Regions from separate parts of the Pontivivens nitratireducens genome, predicted to be linked through region 2. Evidence: riboswitches for the same ligand, from Rfam matches in the RefSeq annotation. Region 2 holds a riboswitch; the other holds the start of a gene.

Region 1 (4,769 bases), on a different replicon from region 2:
GCGATCCTGGTCCCGCGAGAGGTTCCGCACCAGCCGCTCAACCATTGCAGCTGCCCCGCTATCCCGTTCCGCCAAATCCATAAGCGCCCCGCCCAGGATCACCTTGCGCCGTGTGTCCAGTTTACGCTGTCTGGTGGCTTCCCGATTGCGCAGGGCCTGAAGGCGGGCCTTGGCCTGGGCGTATCGTTTCTCGGCGCGTTCGAGTTCTGTCTCTGCCAAACCGGCACCTCCAAAAATGCGGGCGGAATAAAACGGGATGTGGCGAAAAGGGGCTGCATCGAGTGTGGTCTTGCCACAGCCATCGTTAGCGCGTACCCGTAGGCCTGTAAAGGACAAGGGCGCACTTATGCAAACTCTCCACCTATGGCTCCAAGATTTGCGTGCGATCTCTCTGGGGCAAAGCCCCGGCCGATGGCCAACCCCTTCCGCCGCGATCCGCGACGGAACGAAAGGCCCTCCCGGCCTCTCGAACTCTCCAGGTCCAACGTCCGCCGTTGGATTGCGTCCGGAACGACAGCCCCAAAATCCCAACCGATGCCCCATAGTGGGGGCCGGTCTGTTTTTGTCTCTGCCGTTCCGGAGGGCGTTGATCTGTGGGGCAACAACCCCTGATCTCCGCCGGGTTTGCCCGAGGCAAACCGCCGATGTGATCCACCAAGCTCCCGCCCTCCATAAGGCTGGGGAGATTGGTGGATCACATCGGCAAGCCCGCGCCTCAGAGGTGCATCGCACCCCTTCGTTGGGGCTGTCTTTTTCCCGGAGGACCGCCCCCCATAAGGCTGGGGCCGGAGGGAAAAAGACAATTGGTCGTGGCAGCGATGGCCCCGGAACATACCGTTCCGAAGCCATCGACTTACGCCCAACAGGGAGAGGTGCAGCCCGTCCGACAATGAGGATGGTGGACAGGCTGCATCTCCCATTCTGCACGATCACTCCACCTCTTGTCACGGGCCAAGAGCCGGGCGGCACGGGTGTGCCTGGTGATGCCTTGCTGCGGTGCGCGCGGGCATTGCAATGGCGTTTGTCGTCTGCGAGAGGGGAGGGCGGATGGCCAGCTACCACCTCTCTGTGAAGACAATCAAACGCAGCGCCGGACGCAGCGCGACGGCGGCGGGTGCCTACCGTGCCGGGGAGCGCATCGAGTGCCAGCGCGAGGGGCGGGTTCACGATTACACCGCCAAGCGCGGCATTGAGAAGACCTTTATCCTGACCCCCAAGGATGCCCCGTCCTGGGCGCAGGATCGGTCCGCGCTCTGGAACGCCGCCGAGGAAAACGAGACCCGGCGCAATTCCGTCACCGCCCGCGAATGGGAGCTGGCGCTGCCCTCCGAGATCAGCGCCGAGGATCGGTCGCAGATCACCCGCCAGTTTGCCGAGGAGCTGGTCAGTCGCTACGGCGTGGCAGTTGATGTGGCGATCCATGCGCCGCACCGCGAAGGCGATCAGCGCAATCATCATGCTCACGTTCTGACTTCCACCCGCAAGCTGGAACCGGAGGGGTTCACAACCAAGACTCGTGTTCTTGATTCCGCGAAAACTGGCGGGGCCGAGATCGAGCAGATGCGCGGGCTTTGGGCCGAGTTGCAAAACCGGGCGCTGCAGCGGGCCGGTGAGGTAGAGCGGGTCGATCATCGGTCACTGGAGGCGCAGAGAGAAGAAGCTTTGAGCCAGGGCGATGCGCTGAAGGCCGAGGAGCTGAACCGCGATCCGGAGGTGAAGCTGGGGCCAGCGGCCAATGCGATGGAACGACGCGAGATGCGGACAGCGGAACGCGATGGTCGCGACTATGAACCTGTCACCGAACGGGGCAGGGCGGTTCATGCGGCCCGCCAGGCGCGTGCGCTTTTTGCCGAGATGCGGCAAAGGCTGGAACTGGCGCGGGACACTTACGGGGCCGAGCGTGACGCGGGGCAGGGGCGTGTGTCTGCCGGTCTGGCGGCGCTCAGGGCAGCGGCCAGCAAGGATCGGTCTGCGGATCGCGGAGATGGTGACATCCGGGATCGGCTGGCGCGGATTGTCGGGCGCGAGGAACACGAGGCCGGTGGGCAGAGTGTCGAAGAACCCTCGGACCTGCGGCGCGTCAATGACCGCTTGCGTGAAACCCTGGGCCGGTCTGAAGAGGCCCAGGCGGATCGGGGCGATGATGGAGAGGCCAAGCCGTCGATCCGGGAGCGGTTGGAAGGCGTGTTGAACAAGCCGCGTGAGACTTTAGATCGAGGTGACGACCGTGACGCCGAGCGGGATCGCGGCGACGAGAAGGAAAACACCCGCGAAATCGACAGGGAGATAGATCGGGACCCAGGCCTCAGTCATTGATGAGGTGTATTGTTGGATTATTCCAAGCAGTTTCACGTATTCCCCCCAACTTTACGATTGATGAACTTTGTTGAATTGCGTAATTATTGGGCGTTCGGTTCCATCCAATTTGGATGGGGGCAAGAGGGAACGCGGTGGGGTGCGTATATGCACTGAGTCCGCGGCTGTCCCCGCAACTGTAAGCGGCGAGTTCCAACTGAATATGCCACTGGAGTAATCTGGGAAGGCCAAGTGGATACAGAAACCCGTGAGTCAGGAGACCTGCCGGACGGAACAGAAACCACAATGCCTTCGGGGTGAAGGCAAGGAGGACACTATGAATGCTCAAAGCGCAACGGGCGCACAGGCGACACCTGCGACAAGTATCGGTGCAATGATTGCCGTGGCTCTGATTGGTCTTGGTATCACTTTTGTTGCAGGCCATGTTCAGGCTGAAACGCTTCACGATGCGGCGCATGATGTACGTCATGCCACCGGCTTCCCCTGCCACTAAGCGGATGTTCACACGTCTTTTGACCAGCGCGTTGTTCGCTGGAGCAGCAGCAGGGCTGATTGCCGCTCTGTTGCAGCTTTATTTTGTGCAGCCCGTATTGCTTCACGCAGAGCTTTACGAAGGCGGCGATCTTGTTCACTTCGGGTCTGAATCCGCCAACTCGGCTCATCCCGAATTGCCTGGCTTTGATGCGGTTCGCGACGGGCTCAGCATCATCTTCACCATGTTGATCTATTCCGGCTATGCCATGGTCCTTGTGGCATTGATGGCGTTGGCTCAAACGCGCGGAGCTGTGATCAACGCCCGTACCGGACTGATCTGGGGTATTGCCGGGTTTGTTGCAATACATTTTGCCCCCGGCTTTACGCTGGCCCCGGAAGTGCCTGGCGTTGCAGCCGCTGATGTTTTTGTACGCCAGATTTGGTGGTACGCAACAGTTATTGCTGCCGCAATTGCGATGTGGCTTATCGCCTTCGGTGGAAATTGGGCAGCCTGGGGTGTGGCGATTGTGCTGTTGTTGGTCCCCCATGTTATCGGTGCGCCCGAACCCGATGTGTTTACCGGCCCTGTCCCGACCGAAATCGGTGCGCTGTTTGCCGCACGGGCGTATGGGGTAGGTATGATGGCATGGGTGATGCTTGGCGGTTTTGCCGGGTATTTCTGGTCGCGCGAAGAGGCGACTGCCAATCAGGCGCAGACTGCATAAGCCAACAATGTAGCCAACAGGTTCGGGCGCACAATCCGTGCGCCCGAACCTGTTGTTTTGAGATATTGGACAATGATATGGATCGTTCACTTCCTCTTCTGATTATCGGCCTCGTGTTTGGCGGTGGTATTGGCTTCACCGTTGCGGCCGCAAACGGGATCACTCTGGGCGGTCACGATCACGCCGACCCTGCCCATCACGGGAATCATGCCCTAGCGGATACGGCGGGCAGTCACGATCACAGTACCCTGCTTTCTATGGCTGCGGATGCCTCTGCGCCCAGCTTGGCGGTGCACGCCATGCGCGATCCCGCCTCGGGATGGAATCTGCATGTAATTACCGAGAATTTTACGTTCTCACCACAAAATGCCAGCCGTGATCATGTGCCTGGAGAAGGGCATGCGCATGTTTATATCAATGGCGTGAAACTTGGTCGCTTCTATGGGCCATGGGTGCATCTCGACAATTTGCCCGAAGGCGAGGTTACGGTCGAGGTTACTCTGAACGCCAATGATCACCGGCCCCTTGCCGTTTCCGGTGTTCCGCTTGCTGAGATCGTCAGGATTGTCAACTAAAGTGCAGGCACGCGCCCCACGAGGCAGAAACGAAGTCGGCCACAAGGCCGAGCGTCCTCGATCCATCCGCGCGGGGCTTTCAAATAGGCGTGCAACGTAGCCACAATGTCAGCAATGTCTGACTGTGGGTCTACACCGGCAAAGAAGCAGGTCGCGCGCCCTGGTGATTGCAAGCCAAATGAGACGGGTTTTGCGCAGCCATTCATGCATTGCTGCTCAACGATTTGAACGCGCCCTTTGGTAAATGCTCGGTCAATGGCTGCACGCAATTCGGCCAGTTGCCCCCCGTCGCAGCCTTGGCAGATATGCAAAAGAACAGGATCACTCATCGGACGAGAAAATCCGGCGAAATATCTTAGTGAACAATGAGACAATCCCTTTGGTTGCGCAGCACTTCGACGGTAAAGCGTATGGGTCTGGATACGTCAGTGTTCATATCGGCAAAGCAGATGATCGGCCAGGGACGCAAGCACATAACACTCTTCAGACACGCCTTCGCCGTCACAACCTTTTGAAATCCTAACCAGTTCTTTTTCAAGTGCTCGTAACCGTTTGATCTTGGCCCTGACATTGGAGAGCTGCGAGACGACAATTTCTTTCGCGACCTGGCATGAACGATCCGGGTGACCCTGAAGTTCGATCAGCTGGGAGATTGCTTCAATTGAGAAGCCCAGATCAC
Region 2 (6,973 bases):
GGCGCGGGGCTGGGCGGGGTCTTCCTCCAGTATCGCGGCGAAGACCTGCGCGGCATCCGCGACCTCACCGGCATCGAGCATCTGCTCGGCCTGCTCGATCGCCTCATCCAAACCACCGGACATGTCGCCGCCTGCGGCCTGCACGGTCTTCTCGATGAAGGCCTTGATCTGGCTCTGCGGCAGGGCGCCCTGGAATCCATCGAGCGGTTGGCCCTGATAGAAGGCATAAACGGTGGGCACGGATTGGATGCGAAGCTGGGCGGCGATGGCCTGATTCTCATCCGCGTTCGCCTTGACCAGCTTCACCGCGCCGCGTGCGCCGGTGACTTCGGCCTCGATCATCGGGATGATTTGCTTGGATTGCGGAACCATCGCCGACCAGAAGACGACAAGGACCGGAACCTGCTGCGAGGCATCCACGACATCCGCCATAAAGGTGGCCTCGGTCGTGTCCTTGATCAGATCGGCGGTGTTTGCTGCGGGCGTGGCGTTGAGTTCGAGCATCATCTCTCTCTTATATCATATCTGCGCATATACGGCAGTATTGCCGCGGCAGATGCGTCAATTCGCGTTAGCGGCCAGTCCTGACGTCGCGGTCAGGGCGGCCTGTTCCAGTGCGTCAAAATCGACCAGTTCCGCCATATGGCCGGTATGGTCGAAGACGCGTATCAGATCTGTTGTGGAAATGGCGATGGTCGCCTCGTTGTGCAACGGGTGGCAGTGAAGTGTGTCGCTGTTCATCATCTGGGCATCCAGAACGACCCGTACTGCGTTCTGCGTATCGTTCACCACCGACAGCGGCGTGACCGCGCCGGGGGTGACGCCCAGATGGGTCAGCAGCAGGTCGGGCTTGGCGAAGCTGAGCTTCTTTACCCCGATGGCCCGTTCCAGATCGCGGATGCGGATACGGCGGTTTTCCTCGCAGGTGACCAGAATCAGCGCGCCGGATTTGGATTTCAGGAACATGTTCTTGCAATGCGCGCCGGGGGTGTCGCGGACGGCAGCCTGACTTTGCTCGACGGTGAACAGCGCCTCGTGCCGGGTCAGCGTGAAGGGGATGTTCAGTTCATCCAGCAGTTCGACGAGGTCGGTTTCGGTTTGCGCCCGTGGCATGTCGGTCCTCCCTTGCGCGATGATGTGGTGTCCCCGATGAGGGGCGTCCCGGTCGGCGCGGGCAAGTTAGCGGCTGAGCGGGCAGGCGCAAGGTATCGGCTTTCGACAGGTGCGGATGGCGCGTGCGAAGGTGGGTGAAAACCGGTTCGCGGAATATGAAAAAACCACGATTTTCCGCTTGCGGCCTCCGCACGAATCTTTATACATCGCCCCACCCAAGGATGCGGGCGTAGCTCAGGGGTAGAGCGCAACCTTGCCAAGGTTGAAGTCGGGCGTTCGAATCGCCTCGCCCGCTCCAAATTTTCCTACTTACATTGTTAGCGTGGTAGGGAATTTGGAGCGCCGCCGTGATGCGCGACGTTCCCCCCGATCTTTCTTGACAATCCGCCGTATCGCGCCGCAAGTGTGTAGCGTTGGTTCCCGCCATCCGGCGGGTGAAAAGGGAATGTGCACGGTCATCAGACTGCAAGCACAGCCGCCCCCGCGACCGTGACCGAAGAGGTCCCTCACGCCACTGACCGCAAGGTTGGGAAGGGGAGGGGCCGCCGGGGGACCCCCTCCGAACTTCGCAAGCCGGGAGACCTGCCAGCAAGAGATGTAACCGGCGAACGGGGTGTTTCGTGACTGGCATGTGCAGGCTGCGTTTCCCCGCCTGTTCGCTGGCACTCCTCCCCGCCGTCCGCGTAAGGTAAGGCTGGTGCGATGGTAAAGACCGTTCTGATGGTATGTACGACCTGCAAGGGTGTCGGAGAATACGACCCCGAGGCCCCGCGCCCCGGTGCCGTTCTGATGGACGCGCTGGCCGCCGAAACCCTGCCCGAAAATATCGAGCTGCGCCCGGTCGAATGTCTGTCGGCCTGCAATACCGGCTGCGCCATCGCATTGGCCGCGCCGGGCCGCTGGACCTATGTCTACGGCCGTCTCGACCCGGCTGAGCATGTGGCGCAGATCGTCGAGGGGGCCAGCGCCTATGCCGCGAGCGAGGATGGCCTCGTGCCATGGCGGTCGCGCCCGCAAATTTTCCGCAAACAATCCATCGCGCGCGTTCCGCCGCAGGAGTGAACATGACCGACCTGAACAAAATCCCCGTGACCGTCATCACCGGCTTCCTCGGCTCGGGCAAGACGACGCTGATCCGGCATCTGATGCAAAACCCGCAGGGGCGGCGTCTGGCCGTTCTGGTCAACGAATTCGGTACTGTCGGCGTGGATGGAGAGATTCTGAAGGCCTGTGCCGATGAAAACTGCCCTGAGGAAAACATCGTCGAGCTGGCCAATGGCTGCATCTGCTGCACGGTTGCCGATGATTTCATTCCCACGATCGAGGCATTGATGGCCCTGCCGCAAAAGCCCGATCACATCGTGATTGAGACCAGCGGTCTGGCCCTGCCCAAGCCCTTGCTCAAGGCCTTCGAATGGCCCGCAATCCGGTCGCGCATCACCGTGGACGGTGTGGTCGCGCTGGCCGATGCGGAGGCTGTCGCCGCCGGTCGCTTCGCCCCGAACGTCGAGGCGGTGGAGGCGCAACGTCTCGCGGATGATTCGCTCGATCACGACACGCCCTTGTCCGAGGTGTTCGAGGATCAGATATCATGCGCCGATATCATCCTGCTGACCAAGGCCGATCTGGTGGATGAGGCGCAGATGCAAAAGGCCCGCGACGTGATCGCCGCCGAATCCCCGCGCAAGGTATCGGTCGTGGCGATCAGCGAGGGCGACGTGGATCCGCGCGTGATCCTGGGGTTGGAGGCCGCAGCGGAGGATGATCTGGATGCGCGCCCCTCGCATCACGACGGTCATGACGACCATGAGCATGACGATTTCGACACCATCATGGTGGACCTGCCGGAAATCGCGGATACCGACACGCTGAAATCCGCGATCGAGGGCTTGGCCCGGTCGCATGATGTGCTGCGGGTCAAGGGCTACATCGCGGTCGAGGGCAAGCCCATGCGGATGCTGGTACAGGCCGTGGGCGATCGGGTGCGGATGCAGTACGACACCCCGTGGGGCGGTCGGCCGCGCGTATCCTCGCTGGTGGTGATCGCCGAGCATGACCGGATCGACCCCCCTGCCATTCGCGCCGCGCTGGGGGTCTGACCCACGATGCACGTCATCTTCCGCGAGAGCCACGGACTGGACCAGGGCGACACGCCGTTCGATGTCGGGCAGACGCCCGCCGATCTGGTGGCGATGTCGTTCTCGGATTCCGATCTGGGGGCCTTGGCGGCGGGATGGCATCGCGCCAAGGGCGGTTTGCCCGGTTTGCGGCTGGTCAATCTGGTGGCCCTGAAACATCCGCTGTCCGTCGATACCTACGTCGAGAATACGCTGGAGGGCGCCAAGGGCATCCTGATCCGTCTGATCGGCGGCGCGGGCTACTGGTCCTATGGCCTGATGCAGGTGCAGGATCTGGCCCGGCGCAAGGGGATCGCGCTGGCGATCCTGCCGGCGGACGGGCGTGAAGATACGCAGTTGGACGAGTTGTCCACCATGCCGGTCAGCACGCTGCGCCGTTTGCAACATCTGTGCGATGCGGGCGGGGCTGCCGCAGCACAGGCGGCGCTGGCACAGATGGCGCTGGCGGCGGGTCTGTATGCCGGGCCGGTGATCGGGCAGAAATCCGTGCCGGATTTCGGGTTCTACACGCCTGAGGATGGCGTGATCGCACAGGTGCCGCAGGATGCGCCCCTGGTCGTCGTCAGCTTCTACCGCAGCTATCTGACGGCGGCGGATACCGGTCCGGTGGATGCGCTGATCGCGGCCTTGCGCGATCGGGGATTTGCGGCTGTAGGTGCCTTCGCGCCCAGCCTGAAACAGCCGGAGGCGGCGGAATGGCTGACGGGTGAGCTGAAACGGCTGCAACCGGTCGCCATCGTCAATGCGACGGCATTCTCGGCGCAGGGGGCAGGTGGGGCCGCATCGCCGCTGGATGCGGCGCAGGTGCCGGTCTTTCAGGTGTCGCTGTCCACGGCCCGGCGCAAGGATTGGGCGCTGGGCGACCGGGGGCTATCGCCCGCCGATCTGGCCATGCATGTGGTCCTGCCCGAGGTTGACGGACGGCTGTTCGCCGGGCTGGTCAGCTTCAAGGAGCCGGGCAGGAAAGACCCCGATCTGCAATTCGCCCGCTTCGGCCACCGCCCGCAGGTGGACATGATCGCGGCGGCGGCAGACAAGGTGGCGGCGTGGCACCGACTGGCGCAGGCCCCCGTGGCGGATCGGCGGCTGGCTGTCGTGCTGTCCACTTATCCGGGGCGCGACTACAATCTGGCGCATGCGGTCGGGCTGGACCCGTTGCAATCGAGCGCCGCCATGCTGGCCGATCTGGCCGCCAAGGGCTACACCGTCGAGGTGCCGAAGAATCTGGGCCGCGCGCTGGAAACGCAGGTCATCGAATGGCCGGTCGCAGATTACGTGATAGCGCTGGAAACCTTGCCCGACGCGCTGCAAGAGGATCTGCTGCAAGCATGGGGCGCGGTCGAGGATGACCCGGATGTGACCGGCGGCATGTTCCGTTTCCGTGCCGTCACGGCAGGCAGTGCCCTGGTCGCCTTGCAGCCGGAACGCGGCACGGTGGCGCAGCGTGACGATGATTATCACGATCTGGCCCGCACGCCCCGGCACGCCTATGTCGCGTTCTATCTGATGCTGCGGGCGCGCGGTCTGCACGTGCTGATCCATGTCGGCGCGCATGGCACGCTGGAATGGTTGCCGGGCAAGTCCGTTGCCCTGTCACAGGCGTGCTGGCCAGAAGTGCTCAGCGGGCCGACCCCGACTATCTATCCGTTCATCGTCAACGATCCGGGTGAGGCCGCGCAGGCCAAGCGGCGGATCGGGGCCGTTACGCTGGGGCATCTGCCGCCGCCGATGGCCGATTCCGCTGTGCCCGATGTGCTGAGCCGGCTGGAACAGTTGCTGGACGAATATTCCACCGCTGACGGTCTGGACCCGGCGCGACGCGACCGGTTGATCGGCGCGATTCGGGATGAGGCCCGCGCGCGCGGGGTTGAGGATGATCTGGGCCTGACGCCCGACGCCTCGATGGCTGAGGCGATCACCCGCATCGACCGCTTCGTCTGCGATATCAAGGAAAGCCAGTTCGGTGACGGGCTGCATGTCTATGGCACCGGTCAATGCGGCGCAGCGGAAATGGCAGGGCTGCACGCAGCGCTGGACGGAAGACGGGTGCCGGCGGGGCCGTCAGGCTCCCCCTATCGCGGACGGGGCGACGTGATGCCGACCGGGCGCAACCTGTTCACCACCGATCCGCGCGCGGTCCCGTCGCGGGCCGCGCATGCGCAGGGCGTCAAGCTGGCCGAGGAATTGCTGCGGCGACACTTGCAGGATCATGGCGACTGGCCGCGCGGGCTGGTCGTCGATCTGTGGGGGTCCGCGACGATGCGCACAGCGGGTGAGGAATTCGCCATGGCGCTGCATCTGGCCGGCCTCGCCCCGATCTGGGATGACGGGTCCGAACGCGTCAGCGGGTTCGAGATCGTGCCGCTGGTCCTGCTGAACCGGCCCCGCATCGACGTGACCCTGCGTGTCAGCGGCCTGTTCAGGGATGTGTTTCCCGGACTGGCGCAGATGTTCGAACTGGCGGCGGATGCCCTGGCCGAGCGGGACGAGAGCGTGGAGGACAACCCCTATCAGGCCCGCACGCCGCGTGTCTTCGGGCCTAAGCCGGGGCAGTTCGGCCTGGCCATGGGGGCGGACCTCGACATCTATACCGACGATGCGCGGAGCCGTGCTGGTGAGGCGTGGTTGAGCGCTTCCGAATGGGCGATCAACGCCCAGGGCGATGCCACACGGGATCGCGCGGCCTTGCAGGCGCGGCTGGGCACGGCGGATGCCTTCGTGCATGTGCAGGATCTGGCCGAAACGGATGTTCTGCTGGCCGAGGATTACGCCAGTCACGAGGCAGGCTTCGCCGCGGCACTGGCCGCGCTGGGCCACGCGGCCCCGGCGCTATACCACATGGACAGCACGCGGATGGACAGCCCGCGTGCGCGCACCCTGCCCGAGGAAATCGCCCGAGTCGTCCGGGCGCGAGCCGCGAACCCGGCATGGGCGGACGGCATGATGCGCCATGGTTTTCGCGGCGCGGCGGAGGTTGCGGCCACCCTCGACAATATGGCGGCCTTCGCGCATCTGGCGCAGGTCGTGCCCGGTCACCTGTTCGACGCCTATTTCGATGCCACGCTGGGGCGCGACGAAGTGGTCGCGTTCATGGAGCGGGAAAACCCGGCGGCGCTGGCTGCATTGCGGGCGCGGTTCGCGGCCCTGCACGCGGCGGGTCTGTGGGTGACGCGGCGCAACTCGGTTCTGGCGGAGTTGTCGTGATGACGCCGCAAACCGCAAGCCCGATCGTCAAGGGATGGTGTCCCGGCGCGCTGCGCCCGATGATGTCGGGTGACGGATATCTGGTCCGGATACGCCCCCCGATGGGCCGGTTGAGCATGCGGCAGGCCAGCGGAGTGGCCGCCCTGTCCGCGCGGTTCGGAAGTGGGCTGATCGACCTGTCGGCGCGGGCCAATCTGCAACTGCGCGGTGTTGCGGAACCCGCGCTGGGCGACGTTCAGGACGGCTTGCGCGACCTGGGCCTGTTGGATTCGGACCCGGCGGCCGAGTCGCGGCGTAATCTGGTGATCTCGCCATTTTGGACAACCGGCGACCTGACGCAGAGGATTGCGCTCGATCTGCAAGCGGCCTTGGTTGACGCGGTCGATCTGGACCTGCCTGGAAAGTTCGGGTTCGCGGTGGATTGCGGTGCGGCACCACTGCTGCGTGAGACCTCCGCCGATATTCGGATCGAGCGTGGACGTGATGGTCTGATCTGCCGGGCCGATGGCGCGGGCGAG

What was found. Region 2 has a riboswitch for cobalamin ahead of G8E03_RS05150 (DUF1636 domain-containing protein). Riboswitches for the same ligand answer to the same signal wherever they lie in the genome.
Region 1: another riboswitch for cobalamin. It lies ahead of G8E03_RS14975 (CbtB domain-containing protein); the one in region 2 lies ahead of G8E03_RS05150 (DUF1636 domain-containing protein).

What each region holds. Positions count from the first base shown of each region.
Region 1 is NZ_CP049812.1:275-5,043, reverse strand. It holds gene G8E03_RS14985 (mobilization protein) at 1-219, opposite strand, end outside; gene mobQ (MobQ family relaxase) at 1,048-2,316, shown strand; cobalamin riboswitch at 2,395-2,599, shown strand; gene G8E03_RS14975 (CbtB domain-containing protein) at 2,633-2,809, shown strand; gene G8E03_RS14970 (CbtA family protein) at 2,814-3,515, shown strand; gene G8E03_RS14965 (hypothetical protein) at 3,593-4,090, shown strand; gene G8E03_RS14960 (DUF1636 family protein) at 4,087-4,419, opposite strand; gene G8E03_RS14955 (MerR family transcriptional regulator) at 4,516-4,769, opposite strand, start outside.
Region 2 is NZ_CP049811.1:1,058,474-1,065,446, forward strand. It holds gene G8E03_RS05135 (tetratricopeptide repeat protein) at 1-504, opposite strand, end outside; gene G8E03_RS05140 (prolyl-tRNA synthetase associated domain-containing protein) at 562-1,113, opposite strand; tRNA gene G8E03_RS05145 (tRNA-Gly) at 1,337-1,411, shown strand; cobalamin riboswitch at 1,511-1,717, shown strand; gene G8E03_RS05150 (DUF1636 domain-containing protein) at 1,816-2,175, shown strand; gene cobW (cobalamin biosynthesis protein CobW) at 2,178-3,212, shown strand; gene cobN (cobaltochelatase subunit CobN) at 3,219-6,455, shown strand; gene G8E03_RS05165 (precorrin-3B synthase) at 6,455-6,973, shown strand, end outside.